3 regions of the Paenibacillus sp. 102 genome follow, and region 2 is predicted to be linked to each of the others. Evidence: riboswitches for the same ligand, from Rfam matches in the RefSeq annotation. Region 2 holds a riboswitch; each other region holds the start of a gene.
The links. Region 2 has a riboswitch for thiamine pyrophosphate ahead of thiM (hydroxyethylthiazole kinase). Riboswitches for the same ligand answer to the same signal wherever they lie in the genome.

Region 1 (6,669 bases), on a different contig from region 2:
AGTCTATATTTGTTCCGGCTAATCTATACAAAGGAAATCTAAGTTGGTCTAACAAGATATTAGATAAGAAAATAAATGAAATGAATATGCAATTAAAAGGGGAAAAGAAAAGTGCTGCTGAATCTCCTAGTATCGGTTTTAGGGGAATGGTTACAAATATTCAACTCCCTGATGGAAAAGGACAGTCAAATCCGATTTATAAAAACACTTTATTTTTGGATAGTATAAAAGAATTTCAAAAAGATTTACTGTTAAGTGGAGATAAAGATATTAATAAAGCGTTACGAACAATTGACTATGAAAAAAATGATATAAAATATAAATTATTAATCAAACCGATAAAAGAAAAGGATGGCTCTTTAACATATATATTCGCCATGGCGTCCTTGCAGCCTGTGGATGAAGCGGTACAAATGGTAAAGGATTATTATGTATATATTATTGCATTTGTATTAGTACTCACCTTATTGGCATCTTTTTATTACTCAAAACAAATTGCCAAACCGCTATTACGAATAAATGACACAACCAAGAAAATTGCCAATCTAGATTTCACGGAAAGAATTCTAATTACTTCAAAAGATGAGATTGGCGATTTATCTAACAACATTAATATATTATCTAATACATTGCACACACATATTGAACAATTAGAACAAGATATTGAAAAAGAAAGAAAGCTAGAAAATACGAGAAAAGAATTTATTTCGGGTGTCTCACATGAATTGAAAACACCGCTAAGTATTATGAAAAGCTGTATTTCGATTCTAAAAGATGGGGTAGCTGAACATAAGAAAGAGTATTACTTTCAGGCAATGGAAAAAGAAGTGGATAAGATGGACATGCTAATTTTGGATATGCTAGAGTTAGCTAAATTCGAATCTGGTACGTATAAAATGCAGATGGATACTTTTCATATTGATGAGATCATTGAGCATATATGTGGACAGCTATCATTAGAAATAGAGAAGAAACAATTTCATGTTTACAAACACATATCTCCAGCTCAAGTTGTCGCAAATCAACATCGCATTGAGCAAGTAATTGTCAACTTCATTACGAATGCAATTCGTTATACGCCGGAAAAAGAGGATATTATTATTTCAACAATAGATGAACAAAATCGAATAAAGGTTTGTATTGAAAATAAAGGTGCACATATTGAAGAAGAACAATTAGATAAAATTTGGGATCGTTTTTATCGGATTGATACGGCTCGTCAACGTTCAAAAGGTGGAACAGGACTCGGGCTTGCGATTTCAAAAAATATTTTAAAACTTCATGGCGTAGAGTATGGTGTGAATAATACGGAAGATGGTGTGCTATTTTTCTTCTATTTAGATAAAAAAGTGTAGAAAGGAATAGGAACTTCTACACTTTTTTATTGTTTTTTAACTTATCTTCATAGTATCTTTACCTTATCTTTATTTTCTACACGTATAATTTGGGTTAGAAAATAAGGTTTTGTCAGGAGTAGATTAGCCATGAATAGCAATTTACTAAGTGTAATGGTATTTATGTTCTTATGTGCATTTATCATGTTTATTATAGATATAACTCACTAAAGTAAAAATAAGAGCGCCATTTAGGCACTCTTATTTTTTGAATTCATATTATATGCACCAACGCTTTGGAATAAGCGTGGTGAAGTTGTAAATAAAAGAAGTAGTAACACTGTACATAATGCGAAAGAAGCAAGCATTGTACTACCGTTCACGATTAATGAATATAGGAAAGCGGACTGTCCTGGTGGTGCGTACTTTCCGAAGAAGATAACGCCTGCAATAAAGTGAAAGAAATAACGTGCAAAGCTACCAATGAAAGTAGCAACAATAATATAGACCATTGTTTTCTTCCCTGGATTATTTGCCATTGATTGCTGAATAGGTTGATAGAATAAACCGGCAAAGCCGACGAAAGCAAAGGCAACGAAGTACTCAATGAATGCTTGCACAGGCGTTAAAATATATGCATCGCCGACTACAATTTGCAGTAGTCCCCAAATCAAGCCTCCTAAGAAAGCCGTTTTAAATCCCCAGCGGTAAGCGATAATAAAAATAGGAATCATTGCAAATGAAACGGAACCGCCTGTTGGAAGTTTAATTGATAGTGGTAAAATGTCGATGATCAAGGCGAAGGCTGCAAGGATTGCAGATTCAATCATCGCTTGTAAATTGGTGTTACGCATGTTGTCATTCCCCCTAAATCCAAGTTGCACAAAAAAAGAATAATGTATCATAGGGAGATATGAAATACGTAAATAGAAAATGATGAGGTATATGTATTTCGGCGTTTGCACAATTCCTACGTTAGCATTAACTAACAGGTTCTAAGGGTCGGAACGTTATATTCCCTCTCAGCAACGAGGCTCCCCCTGTGATAACGAGATTCTTTGATTGTTAGATTCATTGTAATCGAAATGGATGAGAATGGCAAATGGGTGTTTACATAGATGAGAATTAAAAGAATTTTTTTAGATGGAAGAGAGAATCCGCTCATGCATAGAAGCGGTCGGATCCTTTTTTAGCCCCATGCCAAGTGGAAACGAGTGGAGTTCTCTGTTTGTTTGCATAGCCATGACTTATATGCCAGCAAACTAGTATGAGTTTATATAGAAAAATTATTTAAGTATAAGTGTCCCAAAATGTTAACAAATAGGAAGGGAAAGGCTATATTACTTGATTCTTAGAATGTGGTATAATTTCACTGAAAATAATTATCATTCTCTTTTTTGAGGGGGGAAATTATGAGTTTAGCTGATATTAAAATAGGTGAAAAGGTATTAGTGAAAAATTTACAGACGTTAGATAAGTTGTTAAAGCGGAGATTAGCTGCTTTTGGTCTTTCTGAAGGAAGTGAACTTCGTGTAAAACAAAAAGCGATGTTCAAAGGCCCATGTACATTAGAATGCCGAGGACAATTAATTAGTATTCGTCATTGTGACGCGAAAATGATAAAGGTGGAATTAGCGTGAATACAGTTGCATTGCTAGGGAATCCGAATACAGGGAAAACATCATTATTTAATGCGTTAACTGGTTCTTATGAATATGTAGGAAACTGGAGCGGGGTAACGGTAGAAAAAAAGGTTGGTAAGTTAAAGAATAAGCAAGGGACATTAATTGATTTACCAGGTGTATATGATTTAAATCCTGTCTCTCGTGATGAAGGTGTCGTTACAAACTTTCTATTAACAGAAGAATTTCAACATATGCTGAATATTGTTGACTCTTCTCAATTCGAGCGTAATATGCATTTAACGTTGCAACTACTGGAATTTGGTAAGCCAGTTTCAATTGGGTTAAATATGATCGATGTTGCAAAGCAACGCGGAATTGTTATTGATGTAAAAAGATTATCAGAAATATTAGGAGTAACGGTCGTTCCTGTTGTTGCGAGAAGTGGGAAAGGTTGTGAAGAATTACTTGCTGCTCTTCATGAGAGTGAGAAGAAAGAGAAAAAGCCGTTCATTCTTTCATATGGTAAACAAGTAGATGCAGGAATTGCAGAGCTTATGGATCTTTTAACTAAGGCAAATTATGAACATCCAAGATGGCTTACACTTCAGTTTTTAAGCAATAACGAAGTAGTAGAACGAGAAGTAAATGGATTACCGATTTATAAGGAACTCGTAGCAATTCGCTCTCATTTAGAAGCAGAACTTGAAGGGACGTTAGAACAGCATATTTATAGGACACGTACAGCGTATATTGAAAAGTTAAAAACAAATGTCATTCAGCATGAAAAAGAAGGTAAGATTCCTTTTTCAGAAAAAATCGATCAGTTAATTACACATAAGATTTTAGGACTTCCCATCTTTTTAGCAGTTATGTTTTTTATTTTTCAGGTTACGTTTACGTGGATTGGGACGCCTTTGTCGGATATGCTTGATGAATTTCTTGGTGGACAATTTACAGATTGGGTTACAGCAGGACTTGTAAGTATTGGAGCTTCTGAGTTTATTCAGGCGCTTATTACAGAAGGTATTATTGCCGGTGTTGGTGCTGTATTAGTATTCGTTCCACAAATTTTTGCCTTGTTCTTCTTTATTTCATTATTAGAAGACTCAGGTTATATGGCACGAATTGCAGTTGTGATGGACCGGATTATGGAATTCTTCGGTTTAAACGGGAAGGCGTTTATTCCAATGATTATCGGTTTTGGTTGTAATGTACCAGGCATTATGGCAGCAAGAACAATTGAACAAGAAAAAGAGAGGCTGCTTACAGTTTTAGTAACACCATTTATGTCTTGTTCAGCACGGTTACCTGTGTATGCATTATTTGCGGGAGTCTTTTTTCCGAATAGCCAAGCGACTGTCGTGTTCTCTTTATACATTGCAGGTATTGTACTTGCGCTATTAGTTACAAAGGTAATGTCTATGACGGTTTTAAAAGAAGAAAAGTCTATTTTTGTTATTGAACTTCCGCCTTATCGTATGCCACAAGCAAAAACATTATGGCTGAGTACGTGGGAAAAAGGAAAAGGATTTGTTCGTAAAGCTGGTACATTTATTTTTGGTGGATCTGTTGTCATTTGGTTACTCAACTATGCTGGTCCATCTGGGTTTGGCGTAGATATGGGAGATAGTTTCTTAGCGATGATTGGTGGGTTCGTGGCACCAATTTTAGCACCGCTCGGTTTTGGAACATGGCAAGCGGCAGCATCGCTTTTAACAGGATTTTTAGCAAAAGAAGTTGTTGTTTCTACAATGGCAATTATTTATACGGTAAAAGAAGATGTGTTAGGAAATGTAATGGGGGCGCACTATACTGCGTTATCAGCATATGCGTTTATGTTTTTCATTTTATTATACGTTCCATGTTTAGCAACAGTAGCTGTGATTCGCCGTGAAACAGGCTCTATAAAATGGACAATTTTTTCTGTTGTTTATCCACTTATTGTTGCTTATGTATTAACGCTCATTATATACCAAGTCGGATCCTTACTCGGATTCTAGAAGGAGATGTATCATAATGATAGTCAATATTGTTATTGGAGCTGTCATTTTTGGGTATGCAGGATATACATTATTCAATTTTGTGAAGAGAAGTAAAAAAGGGAAATGTGCAGCATGTTCCTTAAATAAATCATGTCAGTCAAAGAGTTGTAGCCCCGATATGGAGCAAGTCGTGAATAAATAGAAAAAAGCTTTGCGAATTTCGCAAAGCTTTTTTCTATTTATTACTTTTTAATTTTAACAAGTTGTGATGCTTCTACTTCTTTATTGCCAGGTAATTCTTTGCTAGGGTCCTTATCGAATTTCAGTACACCTACAGATTTTTCTTCGCCCTTCACGTTACCATATGCAGCATCATCTACGATGGCAAACATATCTGCATAGCTGCGACCATCACCGATGATTGTGTTACCTTCATATTTTAATTTCGCTCCATCAATTGTCGCATTCTCTACTTTTTCTTTCGCAAATAATACACCTTGATCCGCTGTTACTGCTGGCAGTTTATCGATTGCTTTTGTATCTTCTTTTTCTACTTTCTTGATAAGTTCTTTTTTCACTAGTTCTTCACCAGTCTTTTTGTCCATTACAAGTACTTTCTTATCTTCTAATGTTGCAAGCTTCATTTTATATACATTTTTTTCTTTTACATCTGCTTTGTTCTTATCTGCTATTTGCTCGACTTGTTGTTCCGTTCCGTATAATACTAAGCCATTTGCTTTCTCTCCAAGTAGTGAACAACCCGATAATGCTCCGAATGAAATTGCTGCTGCTAACCCGATTCCTACTAATTTTTTCATTTTCTTGTCTCCTTTTTCTATACGTTATAGTAAATACAAATGTATTGTTTTTAAATTTAGAGAAGCAAAATTGTTTTTTTGTTTCATCTTGCTTCTGATTTCATTTTATAAGAATAACGTTTTTCTAACTATCGAGTTAGCTTACAGTAACATTACAATTGTGTAATGTATTGAAAAGAGCTGAAAATATGATGGAAAGGAGAGAATATATAGATGAAAGTTATGGTGTTGGGTACATATTGCAATAACAATGTCAGATTATAGCGTGTATATTTGGTAAATAACATGTAAGGACATCTTAGTTTTGATATAATGTACACGTAGGCTTTGAAAATGAATATTCTTACTGTAAAGGAAAGTTTTTACGGAAAGTAAATTTGAAATATAAGGTAATCCATAGGAGGAATTGAAATGTCTGTTTTTAAACGATTAAGAGACGTAACAATGTCAAATGTGTATGCATTAATTGAGAAAGCTGAAGATCCAGTTAAGATGACGGATCAATATTTACGCGATATGCAACAAGATGTACAAGAAGCTGAGAAGAGTGTAGCAGCTCAAATCGCGCTTGAGAAAAAGTTTAAATTATTATTTGAAGAGCAAGAAGCACTTGTGAAAAAACGTGAAGAACAAGCACATATGGCTGTTCAAGCAAATAACCTTGATCTTGCGCGCCGTGCTTTAGAAGAAAAGCAAAAGGCAGAGCAAAAGATGAATGAATATAAAGCGAGCTACGAACAAAATAAAGCAGCTGCTGATAACTTACGTGCGAAGTTAGAAGAAATGCGTAAACAATTAACAGAACTAAAAAATAAACGTGAAACACTTGTAGCACGTGTAAATGCTGCGAAAGCGCAAAAGAACATTAATCAAGCAATGTCTGGATTCGATGCCAATACTGCAAAAGCAG
Region 2 (6,669 bases):
TGGGAAAAGTACAGTTCTATCTATGATGAGTAGGCTTTTGAAAAAAGATGCTGGTGAAATCCATATAGAGGATAAAGAAATTGGCGAATGGGATAGTAATGAACTTGCCAAGAAAATCTCTATTCTAAAACAAACAAATCATATCAATTTACGACTTACAATTCGAGAGTTAGTGAGTTTTGGCAGATTTCCTTATTCACAAGGCAATTTATCAAAAGAAGATTGGAATCATATTGAAGAAGCAATCTGTTACATGGAGCTTGAAGATATTCAATATAAATATTTAGATCAGCTCAGTGGTGGGCAACGACAAAGAGCATATATTGCGATGGTCATTGCTCAAAATACAGAATATATTTTGCTAGATGAGCCGCTTAATAATTTAGATATGAAGCATTCTGTCCAAATTATGAAAGTACTAAGGCGTTTAGTTGAAGAGCTTGGCAAAACAATTGTTATTGTCATTCATGATATTAACTTTGCTTCTTGTTACTCTGATCGCATCGTTGCTTTGAAAGATGGAAAAGTAATGAAAGAAGGAGCAACAAATGAAATTATTGATCCGGTTGTTTTGAAAGATATTTATGATATGGATATTCATATTGAAGAAATAGCCGGCAATAATATATGTATTTATTTTTCATAGTGGAAGTTATTTTGATAGTAATCACTTACTATCGACTTAAAATAATTTTAAAAAATCTATAGAGGTGAATGTAATGAAGAAATTAGCAATGTTATTATTAACTTTCATGCTTGCTGTTGTAGCTGTAGCATGTAGCAATAATGCTTCTTCTGATAAAAAGACAGAAGCAAGTGAAAGTAAAGAAATTACGATTAAGCACAAATTAGGAGAAACGAAAGTTAAAACAAACCCGAAAAAAGTTGTCGTATTTGACTTTGGTTCTTTAGATACGTTAGATAAATTAGGCGTTGAAGTAACAGGTGTACCACAAAAAAATACACCAGCATATCTTTCTAAATATAAAGATAAAAAATATACAAACGTTGGTGGACTAAAAGAGCCAGATTTCGAAAAAATTAACGAAATTGGACCAGACTTAATTATTATTTCTGGAAGACAATCTGATTCATACAAAGAATTCGAAAAGATCGCTCCAACAATTTATGTAGAACAAGACACAAAAGATTACATGAAATCATTTAAAGAAAACACAGAAATGTTAGCAAGCATCTTTGGTAAAGAAGAAAAAGCGAAAAAAGAAATTGCAGCAGTTGAAAAAGATATAAAAGCATTAAATGAAAAAGCTACGAAGAGTGATAAAAAAGGTTTAATTATTTTAGCAAATGACGGCCAAGTAAGTGCATATGGTCCAAATTCTCGCTTCGGTATTATTCATGATGTATTTGGTGTAGCTCCTGTAGATACAGAACTTAAAGCAGATACACATGGTAATAAAGTTTCATTTGAATATATTTTAGAGAAAAATCCGGATTACTTATTTGTAGTAGATAGAGGTGCTGTTGTAGGCGGTAAATCTTCTGCGGAACAAGTTGTAAAAAATGAAATTGTTAGCAAAACAAATGCTGCGAAAAATGGCAATGTAATCTACTTAGATGCAAACTACTGGTACCTATCTGGTGGCGGACTTGAGTCTATTTCTGAAATGGTGAAAGAAGTATCTAAAGCCTTAAAATAATAGCATGAAAAACAGTGGTAGGATTGTATCCCTATCACTGTTTTTATATATAAATAGGGATGGAAAGACCGAAATAAAACCATTCTCTTTAGGTGGTAGAGAGAATCCGCCGGTGGATAGAAGCGGTCAGTTCCTTTTTTAGCCCCATGCCGTGTGAAAACAGAAGGAGAAAATGAGTGGAAGTCTCTTTTTATTTTTCATAGCCGCAATTTATATGTTGGAAAATCAAATTGGATTTATATATGATAGAGTAACGAACTTGTTATTTTACTAGAATAAGAGTAGACTTTGAAGTAGATGAATAAGAAAACACATGGGAGTTTGCGGATGCGAACTGAGAGTACGGCTAAACCGCCCGTTGACCATTTGAACCTGTTGGATAATGCCAGCGTAGGGAGAGTGTAAAAGCACATGTTCAGGCACTTTGCATACGCAAAGTGTCTTTTTTGTGTATCTCCCATTATAAAATTAGGAGATGAAGAGAATGAATATAAAAGAAATCGCAAAAATAGTGGAAACAGTAAGAGAGACGAATCCACTTGTGCATAATATTACAAATGTCGTTGTAACAAACTTTACAGCCAATGGTTTACTTGCATTGGGAGCTTCACCAGTTATGTCATATGCAAAAGAAGAAGTGGGAGAAATGGCTAGCATTGCAGGGGCGCTCGTTCTAAATATGGGGACACTTCGTCCTGAGGAAGTAGAGTCAATGCTCATTGCTGGTAAATCTGCAAATGCACATCATGTACCAGTGTTATTTGACCCGGTTGGTGCAGGGGCAACTTCTTACCGAACCGAAGTTGCGAGACATATTCCAAGTGAAGTGAAATTAGCGGTGATTCGCGGGAATGCAGCAGAAATTGCCAATGTGATTAATGAGAAATGGGAGATTAAAGGTGTTGACGCTGGCGCTGGAAATGGTGATGTTGTAGGAATTGCAAAACAAGCAGCAGATGAATTAGATACAGTTGCGGTGATTACTGGAAAAGAAGATGTTGTTACAGATGGTGAGAGAACCTTTACTGTTCGTAACGGTCATCCAATTTTAACGAAAGTTACAGGAACAGGTTGTTTGTTAACTTCTGTAATAGGAGCATTTGCAGCGATTGAAAAAGATTATGTGAAAGCGGCAGTTGCGGCATTAACATTTTATGGTGTAGCCGCGGAAATAGCTGCAAGTAAAACAGTAGAACAAGGACCAGGCAGTTTCCAAATTGAATTTCTGAATCAGTTAGCAAACACTACTAAAGAAGATATTGAACAATATGGAAGTATCAAAGAGATGCAGTAAGAAGGGGTGAGAGAAATGGCACATATTGATAAACAACAAATGTCCAAATTATTGCAAGTGTATTTTATTATGGGAAGTAATAACTGTAAGCAGGATCCGTTACAAGTAATGAAAGAAGCGTTAGATGGCGGAGTGACGCTTTTCCAATTTCGTGAAAAAGGTGAAGGTGCTTTAACTAGCGAAGAACGAGTGCGTTTTGCAAAGCAGCTACAGGTACTTTGTAAGGAATACGGTGTACCTTTCATAGTGAATGATGATGTAGAACTAGCAATTGAGTTAGATGCAGATGGTGTTCATGTCGGACAAGATGATGAAGGAATTACATCAGTTCGTGAAAAAATGGGAGATAAAATTGTCGGAGTATCTGCCCATACGGTAGAGGAAGCTCGTTTTGCAATTGCAAATGGGGCGGATTATTTAGGAGTAGGACCTATTTTTCCAACGAGCACGAAAAAAGATACAAAAGCAGTACAAGGAACGAAAGGCCTGCGTCATTTTAGAGAAGCGGGGATTACAGTCCCGATTGTTGGAATTGGAGGAATTACAGCTGAAAATGCTGCCTCGGTTATAGAAGCGGGAGCGGATGGAGTTTCCGTTATCTCTGCGATAAGTTTAGCAGAATCACCATATGAAAGTACGAAAAAAATGGCTGGTCTTTATTGACAGCCATTTTTTTTGGAGGATATGCCATATATCGTTGAAGTTCCGATATATAGAAAAACGCCGATTATAGAAATGGTTCTTTTTTACAGAATAAAATAAACTATGCCGCTCAAACTAGGATATATGAATACATCTTGTTTCGGAGGGTACAACATGATTTCATTACAGGATATTGTAGCTGCTCATGAGAAAATGAAAGGCATTGTCCATGTGACACCGCTAGATTATTCGAGCACATTTAGTGAACTATCACATAATGAAGTGTATTTAAAGCTCGAAAATTTACAAAAGACCGGTTCTTTTAAAGTGCGTGGTTCTTATAATAAGATGGTTTCTCTTGATAAAGGTGAATTAGAAAATGGAGTTGTTGCAGCATCTGCTGGAAATCATGCACAAGGTGTCGCCTATTCTAGTAATATGCTCGATATTCCCTGTACGATTGTGATGCCAAAAGGTGCACCACTCAGTAAAGTACTTGCGACTAAGCGATATGGTGCACATGTAGAGTTGCAAGGTGATGTATTTGATGATGCATTAGCTTATGCGCTAGATTTGAAAGAACAAACAGGAGCGAAATTTGTACATCCATTTGATGATGATGCTGTAATCTCTGGTCAAGGGACGGTTGGGTTAGAAATATTGCAGCAGCTTGATGACGTCGAAGCTGTTATTTGTCCTATTGGTGGTGGTGGTTTAATTGCAGGTGTTGCAATGGCGATTAAAGAACAAAAACCGTCGGTGAAAGTATATGGTGTACAAGCGCTTGCTTGTCCGGGGATGAAGCAATCCTTAGAGGAAAAGAAAGTGATTACTGTGGAATCTTCACCAACTATGGCAGATGGAATTGCGGTAAAAAGGCCGGGAGAACTTACATTTCAGCTTGTAGAGCGGTATGTAGATGACATTTTTTGTGTGGATGAGATGGAAATTGCGAGAACGATGTTAATGCTACTGGAACGAAATAAATTATTAGTAGAAGGCTCAGGTGCTAGTTCATTAGCCGCTTTACTCTATCAAAAAATTCCTGTGAAAGAGAAAAAAGTTGTGTCGATTTTAAGTGGTGGAAATGTTGATGTTAACTTTATTACTCGTATTATTGAACATGGGATGGTTGAAGCGGGCCGATTTGTTCATATTGCAACAATGATTAAAGATAAACCAGGACATTTGCAACACTTACTCGAAATTGTAAAAAGTTTTGAAGCAAATGTATTACATATTCATTTAGAGCGGATTGGAACAAAAGTATTTCCAGGATATGCACAGCTCCATTTGTCATTAGAGACGAAAGATAAAAATCATATTGAAGAAGTATTAAGTGGGATAGAAAAGAAAGGATATAATGTAGAGATCGTTGAATGAACAATGTAAACAAACGTTTGATGAAATGAAAAAGCACAAACTTTATTTAGAAAAAGTTTGTGCTTTTGTATGTTAAAACATAATTGAAATGAGTAGCATCCCAATTCCAATCGAAGCAAACGTTGCGACAAGACCGGGAATCATGAAGCTATGATTTAGTACATATTTACCTATACGTGTTGTTCCTGTACGGTCAAAGTTAATTGCGGCAACGATTGTTCCATAATTTGGAATGAAGAAATATCCGTTTACGGCAGGGAACATTGCAATGAGTAGTGCTGGTGAAATACCAAGTGATAATCCGAGTGGCATTAAAGCACGTACTGTTGCTGCTTGGCTATACAGTAAAATAGATAGGATAAATAATGCAATAGCGAATAACCATGGTGCGCTTGTTACTAAATGTTGAATTGATCCTTGAATCATATTTAAGTTTCCATTAAAGAATGTGTCTCCCATCCAAGCGATACCGAAGATTGCAACAACAGCTGTAGCGCCGGCTTTAAAGACATTTCCAGATACAATGCTTTCTACATTTGGTTTACAGAAGATAATAATAAGAGCAGCAATGGTAAGCATGATCATTTCGATTGTGTTTGGCATAGAAAGACGAACTAATTTTCCGTCTATCATCCATCCTGGACGAAGTGTTTCGAATGAACCAAGAAGAACAACAAGAACAGTTGCGAATAAGAAAAGAATAACAGATAATTTGGCACCTTTCGCGCCGATAAATTCTTTCTTTTCTTCAAGTTTAGGAATCATACCTTCTTTTAAACGCTTTAAGTATTCTGGATCTTCATTTAACTCTTTGCCCATTTTACTTGCAACGAAAGCTGCTAACATACAAGCAATAAAAGTAGAAGGAATACTCACTTTTAAAATATCTAGTAATGTAATTTTATAATCAGCTAGCATCGCTAATAGAGCCACAGTTGCAGCTGAGATAGGGCTTGCTGTAATTGCTTGTTGTGAAGCGATTACGGCAATTGACATTGGACGTTCCGGTCTAATTCCTGATTCGCGTGATACTTCTGCAATAACAGGAAGTACAGAATAGGCAACGTGACCTGTTCCTGCACACAATGTGAATAAATATGTTACAATCGGTGCGAAGAATGTGATGCGCTTTGGATTTTTACGAAGAGCTTTTTCTGCAAGGTGGACAAGGTAATCCATTCCGCCCGCTGCTTGCAGGGCACCAGCAGCTGTAATTACTGCTAAAATCATCAGCATAACGTCAATAGGAGGAGCGGTAGGTTGTAAGTGGAAGACAAATACGAGAATTGCCATACCAACTCCACCCATTACTCCTAGGCCAACTCCGCCAAGGCGTGCACCGATAAAAATGCAGAGTAGTAAGGTGATAAATTGTAGCCAAAACATGATAAAATACCTCCAAAATCCATACGGTAAGATATTTTTGAATAATTTAATTTGAATGAAAATTATTAAATTAAACAAATGAAAACCTGTTAAATCAACCTTTTTTATTATATAACACATAAAAAGTAACATTCACTATATTTCGTGAAATTATTTCGAAAAAATAATCATTTTACTTTAATATAAAAATAATAAATATATATAGCAAATGTCTTTTATAAGAAAAAAGCAGAAACGAATTCATCCGTTTCTGCTTTTTTCTTATAAAAGAGACTTATTTTAGAGTTTCTTTAATTTGTGTGA
Region 3 (6,669 bases), on a different contig from region 2:
TTTATCAATCTAAGCAAGCAAACGACGAAGTGGCAGCGACAACAACGGCTTCATCCATGCCGAAATTAACGGCTGGAAAAGTCGTGAAAGCTTGGTCACCATTTATTATTTTGACAGTTATGGTTGTTATTTGGAGTCAAGGATTCTTCAAAGCATTATTTGCTCCGGGCGGGGCGTTAGAAAGTCTTGTCTTTAAGTTTCAAGTTCCAGGTCTGCACAATTTAGTAATGAAGGCAGAACCGATTGTAAATAAACCAACACCTTATGATGCAGTATTAAAATTTGATGTCTTATCAGCAACAGGAACAGCGATTTTAATCGCATGTATCATTTCAATCTTTATACTTAAAATGAGCGCAAAACAAGCGGTTGAAACATTTAAAGAAACATTACAAGAATTAAAAATGCCAATTCTATCTATCGGTTTCGTATTAGGATTCGCATTCATCGCAAACTATTCTGGTTTATCCTCAACACTCGCGTTAGCATTAGCAGGAACAGGGGGATTATTCCCATTCTTCTCACCATTCCTTGGCTGGATTGGTGTATTCTTAACAGGGTCAGATACATCGGCAAACGCATTATTCTCCAACTTGCAAGCTATTACGGCGCAGCAAGTTGGCGTATCAGAAGTATTACTTGTTGCTGCAAATACAACAGGCGGTGTAACGGGTAAAATGATTTCTCCGCAATCGATTGCAATTGCATGTGCGGCAGTAGGACTTGCTGGAAAAGAGTCCGATTTATTCCGATTTACAGTAAAGCATAGTTTATTCTTTGTAATCATTGTGGGCATTATGACCTATGTACAAGCCTACTATTTAACGTGGATGATACCGTAAATAAGAAAAAGATGCCCCGCGCGCGCGCGGGCATCTTTTTTTTGAGATATCGGCGATTTTTAAAATATGTAAATACACATTGAAAAGTTGACATAAAACCTAATTTTTCTAGGTGGAGAGAGCGTCTAGTCATGCATAGTAGCGGTCAGACCCTTTCTTAGCTCCATGCCGAGTGAAAACAAACGGAGAAAATGAGTGGAAATCTTTTTTTGTTTTCATAGCCGCAATGTAGATGTCAGCAAATCAAAATGGATATATATCGACCGTTCGACAGAAGATATCGATCAACAGACAAAAAAACAACATATAAAAATTAGAATTCATTCCTTTGCATTTTTCTGATTATCGTGTATGATGAGAAAGTATTGAAAATTAAATCAGTGATAAACTAGGGGTGCCCAGCAAAGCGTGGGCTGAGAGAGAAGCGCAAGAACTTCTTAACCCTTTGGACCTGATCTGGCTCGTACCAGCGTAGGGAAGTTAACGGCTTTACATAATGATGTCTTTATGAGCCAGGTCCTTTGTTTTACTATGGACCTGGCTCTTTTTATTTTGGCATGCGCTGGCCACTAGTTCTCTTCTCGTCCTAAAGCTGAACCGATCACTATGATCGGATGAAGTAAAAATCAAGATAACTGAAATTGCTCGGGGTTGGTTGGAGGTTCTGAGTAAGGGAGATTTCTTGAAATGATAAAGGGGAGGCAACACAAATTATGAAGCAATCTGTTTCAGCTGAGCAAATTGAATTGAAGTCGAGTTTACCAGGGAGTAAGAAAGTCTATGTTGATGGCCCGCGTGATGGTATGAAAGTACCGATGCGTGAGATTGCCCAAAGTGATACAAATGGTGTACCAAACCCACCAATTCGTGTGTATGATACGAGCGGACCTTATACAGATCCTGAGTACAAAGTAGAGTTGGAAAAGGGAATTCCAACACCACGTCACGGTTGGATTGTTAACCGCGGAGATGTAGAAGAGTATGAAGGACGCGAAATGAAACCGGAAGATGATGGTGTGAAAGTCGCATCTAATCATACACCTGTGTTCCCACAAATGGATCGCAAACCACTTCGTGCAAAAGAAGGTGCAAACGTAACGCAAATGCACTATGCGCGCAGGGGCATCATTACATCTGAGATGGAATATGTTGCGATTCGTGAAGGCGTAGAGCCAGAGTTTGTTTGTAAAGAGATTGCTGAAGGCCGCGCAATCCTACCAGCAAATATTAACCATCCAGAGGCAGAACCGATGATTATCGGACGCAATTTCCACGTGAAAGTAAATGCGAATATTGGGAACTCTGCGGTTTCCTCTTCTATCGCGGAAGAAGTTGAGAAGATGACATGGGCAACGCGCTGGGGCGCGGATACAATTATGGATCTATCAACAGGGAAAAACATTCATACAACTCGTGAATGGATCATCCGTAATGCTCCTGTACCAGTTGGAACAGTTCCGATTTATCAAGCGTTAGAAAAAGTAAATGGGATTGCTGAAGATTTAACGTGGGAAGTATACCGTGACACGTTAATTGAACAAGCAGAGCAAGGCGTTGACTACTTTACAATTCATGCTGGCGTACTACTTCGTTACATTCCAATTACAGCAAAACGTACAACAGGTATTGTTTCACGCGGTGGTTCGATTATGGCGCAGTGGTGTCTATTCCATCATAAAGAAAACTTCCTATATACGCACTTTGAAGAGATTTGTGAAATTATGAAACAGTACGATGTTTCCTTCTCTTTAGGAGATGGATTACGTCCAGGGTCGATTGCGGATGCAAATGATGAAGCGCAATTCTCTGAGCTTGAAACACTTGGTGAGTTAACAAAAATTGCTTGGAAGCATGATGTTCAAGTTATGATTGAAGGACCAGGGCATGTACCGATGCATTTAATTAAAGAAAATATGGATAAAGAACTTGATATTTGCCAAGGCGCACCGTTCTATACATTAGGGCCTTTAACAACGGATATTGCACCAGGTTATGATCATATTACATCGGCGATTGGTGCAGCGATGATCGGCTGGTTTGGTACCGCTATGCTTTGCTATGTAACACCGAAAGAGCATTTAGGTTTGCCAAACAAAGATGACGTTCGTGAAGGGGTTATTACGTATAAAATTGCGGCGCATGCGGCTGACCTTGCAAAGGGACATAAAACAGCGCAGCAACGTGATGATGCACTTTCAAAAGCTCGTTTTGAATTCCGTTGGCGCGATCAATTTAACTTATCTTTAGATCCTGAACGCGCAATGGACTTCCACGATGAAACATTACCAGCAGAAGGGGCAAAAACAGCTCATTTCTGTTCAATGTGTGGTCCAAAGTTCTGTAGTATGAGAATTTCACATGATATTCGTGAATATGCGAAAGAAAATGATTTAGAAACAACAGAAGCAATTGAAAAAGGTATGAAAGAGAAATCAGAAGAATTTAAAGAAGCTGGTAGTCATTTATATCAATAATTGAATTTGAGATTTTTCAGGGAGTTTGTCCCCCTTCTAACTTCTTTGTGTTTGGAGTGAGGGAACAAATACCCACAAATAGCGGGAGATATGTACTGCTTCCGAACACCTTGTTACTTGATTGATCACGTGTACCTAACTTAAATATAGAAGAAGCCCCCTTTGCTAAGACGGTAGCAAAGGGGGCTATTATTATTTTTCCTTTAGGAACGTTCGATCCTTTAAGAATAAATTCCAGAAGAAGATAAAGCCTGGAAGTAAAATCGCAATGCCGATTGCATAGAGGATGAGCAACGCATAGAATGTTTCTTTCGTTGTAAAGCTTGTATATACAGTAACATCCGGATAAATGATATACGGTAAATGCGCGACGCCATAAGCGTAGCTTGCAAATGCATACTGTGCAACAACTGCTAAAACAGCAATCCTTGGCCAACCGAGTGCGCTGTATTTTTTATTTGTCCACCAAAGCGAAGAATATCCAATGACAAATAAAATAATAGAGACAGTAAACCATGGAAATTGTTTAATTAAGCCTTGCATGAGCCAATGTGTTTCTGGATCCATCACAACAAGAGCGATGATGGCTGTAACGAGCGTTGCGGGGCCAAGTATGATGGCGTTGCGTCTGTAAAGACGATACGAATCCTCTGATCCTTGTTCTCTCGCAAAGTCAGCTAGAAATAGAGAAGATAAAAACAATTCAGAAGTTAATCCGAATAGCATATAGCAGTATATAACGGGACTGGACAAAAGCTTTCCGTATAGGAGAACTTCTTTTCCGCCAGTAGTTGTAATATAAGCGCCTTCTGTTACAGGTAAAACGGTGATTAATAAAGCTGGAATTAAGAGTCCGGTAACACCTGAAATAAGACGAAGCAGATGTTCATATTTCGGGACAGAATAGGCGAATACCATAAATGTACTACGAATGGCAACGAGCACTAAAATTAACATAACTGGTACGAACATAACTGTTGCAAGGGTGAAGGCCGCTTTTGGAAAGAAACCGAGAAAAGCGACAACAACAAAGACAAGAAATGTATTTGTTACTTCCCAAGTTGGTGATAAGTACCGATTGGCAAGCTTAGCAGCAAGTGTTGGATGTTTCGCATACGCCATGCCCCAAAAGCCGGCCCCGAAATCAATGGACCCTAAAATGCTATAAACGAAAATAAGAGCCCATAAAATGATAATCGCAATACTTGCCTCATGCACGAGAATCTCCTCCTTGTGGCCCTAGATCATTTTTCAAGGGATGTCTTTTAAAGAACGTCCGTAGTACGAAAATTGTTAAAACACCAAGACCGATATACAAAACGATAAATAAAACGAATAAAGGTCCAACAAAGTCAGCGCGTGTTGCGGCATCAACTGTACGTTGCATGCCATAAATTGTCCAAGGCTGACGTCCACTACAACTGAAAATCCAACCGAATTCAATACCGAGCATCATAATCGGTCCGCATGCAGCAGTTGCCCATAGTAGCCACTTCGGTAACTTTTCTCCTTTTTTTCGATAGATAAAGTACCAATATAAAAGGGCAATTGTTGCGACAGCGAATGTGAATGCAGCCGTACCTACCATTAAGTTAAACAATGTATGTGTATAAAATGGTGGCCACGTTTCCCTTGGGAATTCGTTGAGTCCTTTTACAACGGTATTAGGATCTAAACCAACGAGTAAACTAAGCATGTTTGGAATTTCAAGTGCATAGTTTAACTCAAGAGTTGCAGGGTCAACGACTCCGCCAATGGATAAGGGAGCGTGTGATGTCGTATCGAATAATGCTTCTGCTGATGCTAATTTTTCTGGAGAATGTTCGTGCAAGGCAATAGCTGATTCATGTCCAGAAAGCCACATAATTGCTCCGCTAATAAACGTGACGACAAGACCTAAAAATAGTCCTTTTTTATGATAAGCAATCTCTCGTGCGCTCACATTTCGTTTTAATAATTTGAATCCAGCAATAGAAGCAATGACGGCCGCTCCTGTTGCATAAGCAGTAATGACAACGTGGAAAGAGCTTGTGAAAAAGCTTGGATTAAAGAATGCTTTCCAAGGGTCAACGTTAAAAACAGAGCCATCAGGATTCATAGAAAAGCCTGCTGGTGTATTCATCCATGTATTTGCTGAGGTAATTAACACGGCGGATGCAGTAGCACCAAGCATGACAAAAAAAAGTGAGATTAATCTCATGAATGGTGGTAATTTATCTGCCGCATAGACGTAAATGGACATAAATAAAGCTTCTAAGAAGAAGGCAAAAATCTCAATCTGGAATGGAACAGAAATCACTTGACCAACAATTTTGGCGAACCCGGGCCAAAGAAGTGAAATTTGTACACCGACGATTGTTCCAGTAGGAATTGCTACACCAAGAAGGATGGCAAAAGCCTTTGTCCACCTTTTTGCCATAACAGCGTAATCTGAATCCTTCTTCCAGTGAAATAATACTTCGCTTATAAAAATCATTAAAGATAGTCCGATTCCAAGGGTTGCAAAAATAATATGGAATGCTAGTGATGACCCAAAGAAAGCCCGTGACAATGTAACAGTATCCATAACTCTACTCCTCTTCATTTTTGCCATTATTTTCTGATTGGACTGGAAAATTTATTCAAAAAGATACCAAAAATATATATGTATTTTAAAAAGTGAGTATGATATTATAATTTTGAAATCTTCAGAAAAAACATTTCATTTGTGTTTTAGAATAAAATCTTTTATAATTCTTATGCGAACGTTAGTTCTGTCTGGTGGATTCATTTGTAGAAGGCCAAGCCGGAAGTTCACGTGAAACGGAGGGGGATGTTTGTATGTATCCTGAAGTCATTAGAAAAATGGCGTTTTCGAAAGAGCATAAAGATTTGTTATTAAAGTTATACAATAAAGAAATTACACGGCGTGAGTATGATCACCTTGTGCAATCACTGTATCGCCCTACGAAAGAGGCTAATTAGTGTGTGTGAAGGATAGAGAGTGAGGGACAATCTAAAGGATTGTCTTTTTAATGTTTCTGTATGTTCTAATAAGATTACGGTTAGTCTTATTATAGAGGTGAGAAATTGTGCGGAAACGTTTGTATATATGGATTGCGTTTACTTTATTTATCGTGTTAGGTGGAATTGTTTTTTGGACTGCACTACAAGGAAACCGGACAGAATATTTTATTATGAGACATATGATGAACGAGAATGAGACGCTTGCAACATATCGAATAGCTGATTCAAAGGTAGGAACGAACGAGGCAACTGGCCGTGAAGCATTATCAGAATCAGCAGGGCTATGGCTACAATATACGCTTGATATGGACAAGCAATCATTGTTTGATGAACAAGTAAAGGTTATT

Region 1: it holds a riboswitch for thiamine pyrophosphate, as region 2 does, so the genes downstream of both, thiT (energy-coupled thiamine transporter ThiT) here and thiM (hydroxyethylthiazole kinase) in region 2, are expected to answer to the same signal.
Region 3: it holds a riboswitch for thiamine pyrophosphate, as region 2 does, so the genes downstream of both, thiC (phosphomethylpyrimidine synthase ThiC) here and thiM (hydroxyethylthiazole kinase) in region 2, are expected to answer to the same signal.

Annotation. Positions count from the first base shown of each region.
Region 1 covers NZ_JBCGHT010000018.1:65,534-72,202, forward strand. Annotated here, with positions in the region: gene AAIE21_RS24605 (sensor histidine kinase) at 1-1,355, shown strand, start outside; gene thiT (energy-coupled thiamine transporter ThiT) at 1,586-2,188, opposite strand; TPP riboswitch at 2,284-2,385, opposite strand; gene AAIE21_RS24615 (FeoA family protein) at 2,747-2,974, shown strand; gene feoB (ferrous iron transport protein B) at 2,971-4,959, shown strand; gene AAIE21_RS24625 (FeoB-associated Cys-rich membrane protein) at 4,976-5,143, shown strand; gene AAIE21_RS24630 (lipoprotein BA_5634 family protein) at 5,184-5,759, opposite strand; gene AAIE21_RS24635 (PspA/IM30 family protein) at 6,171-6,669, shown strand, end outside.
Region 2 covers NZ_JBCGHT010000013.1:25,807-32,475, forward strand. Annotated here, with positions in the region: gene AAIE21_RS21590 (iron ABC transporter ATP-binding protein) at 1-646, shown strand, start outside; gene AAIE21_RS21595 (siderophore ABC transporter substrate-binding protein) at 720-1,661, shown strand; TPP riboswitch at 1,965-2,075, shown strand; gene thiM (hydroxyethylthiazole kinase) at 2,146-2,955, shown strand; gene thiE (thiamine phosphate synthase) at 2,971-3,618, shown strand; gene ilvA (threonine ammonia-lyase) at 3,772-4,980, shown strand; gene AAIE21_RS21615 (anaerobic C4-dicarboxylate transporter family protein) at 5,053-6,366, opposite strand; gene AAIE21_RS21620 (cytochrome-c oxidase) at 6,641-6,669, opposite strand, start outside.
Region 3 covers NZ_JBCGHT010000007.1:193,691-200,359, forward strand. Annotated here, with positions in the region: gene lldP (L-lactate permease) at 1-842, shown strand, start outside; TPP riboswitch at 1,223-1,337, shown strand; gene thiC (phosphomethylpyrimidine synthase ThiC) at 1,556-3,316, shown strand; gene AAIE21_RS17435 (cytochrome d ubiquinol oxidase subunit II) at 3,509-4,534, opposite strand; gene AAIE21_RS17440 (cytochrome ubiquinol oxidase subunit I) at 4,527-5,882, opposite strand; gene AAIE21_RS17445 (hypothetical protein) at 6,137-6,280, shown strand; gene AAIE21_RS17450 (transcriptional regulator) at 6,388-6,669, shown strand, end outside.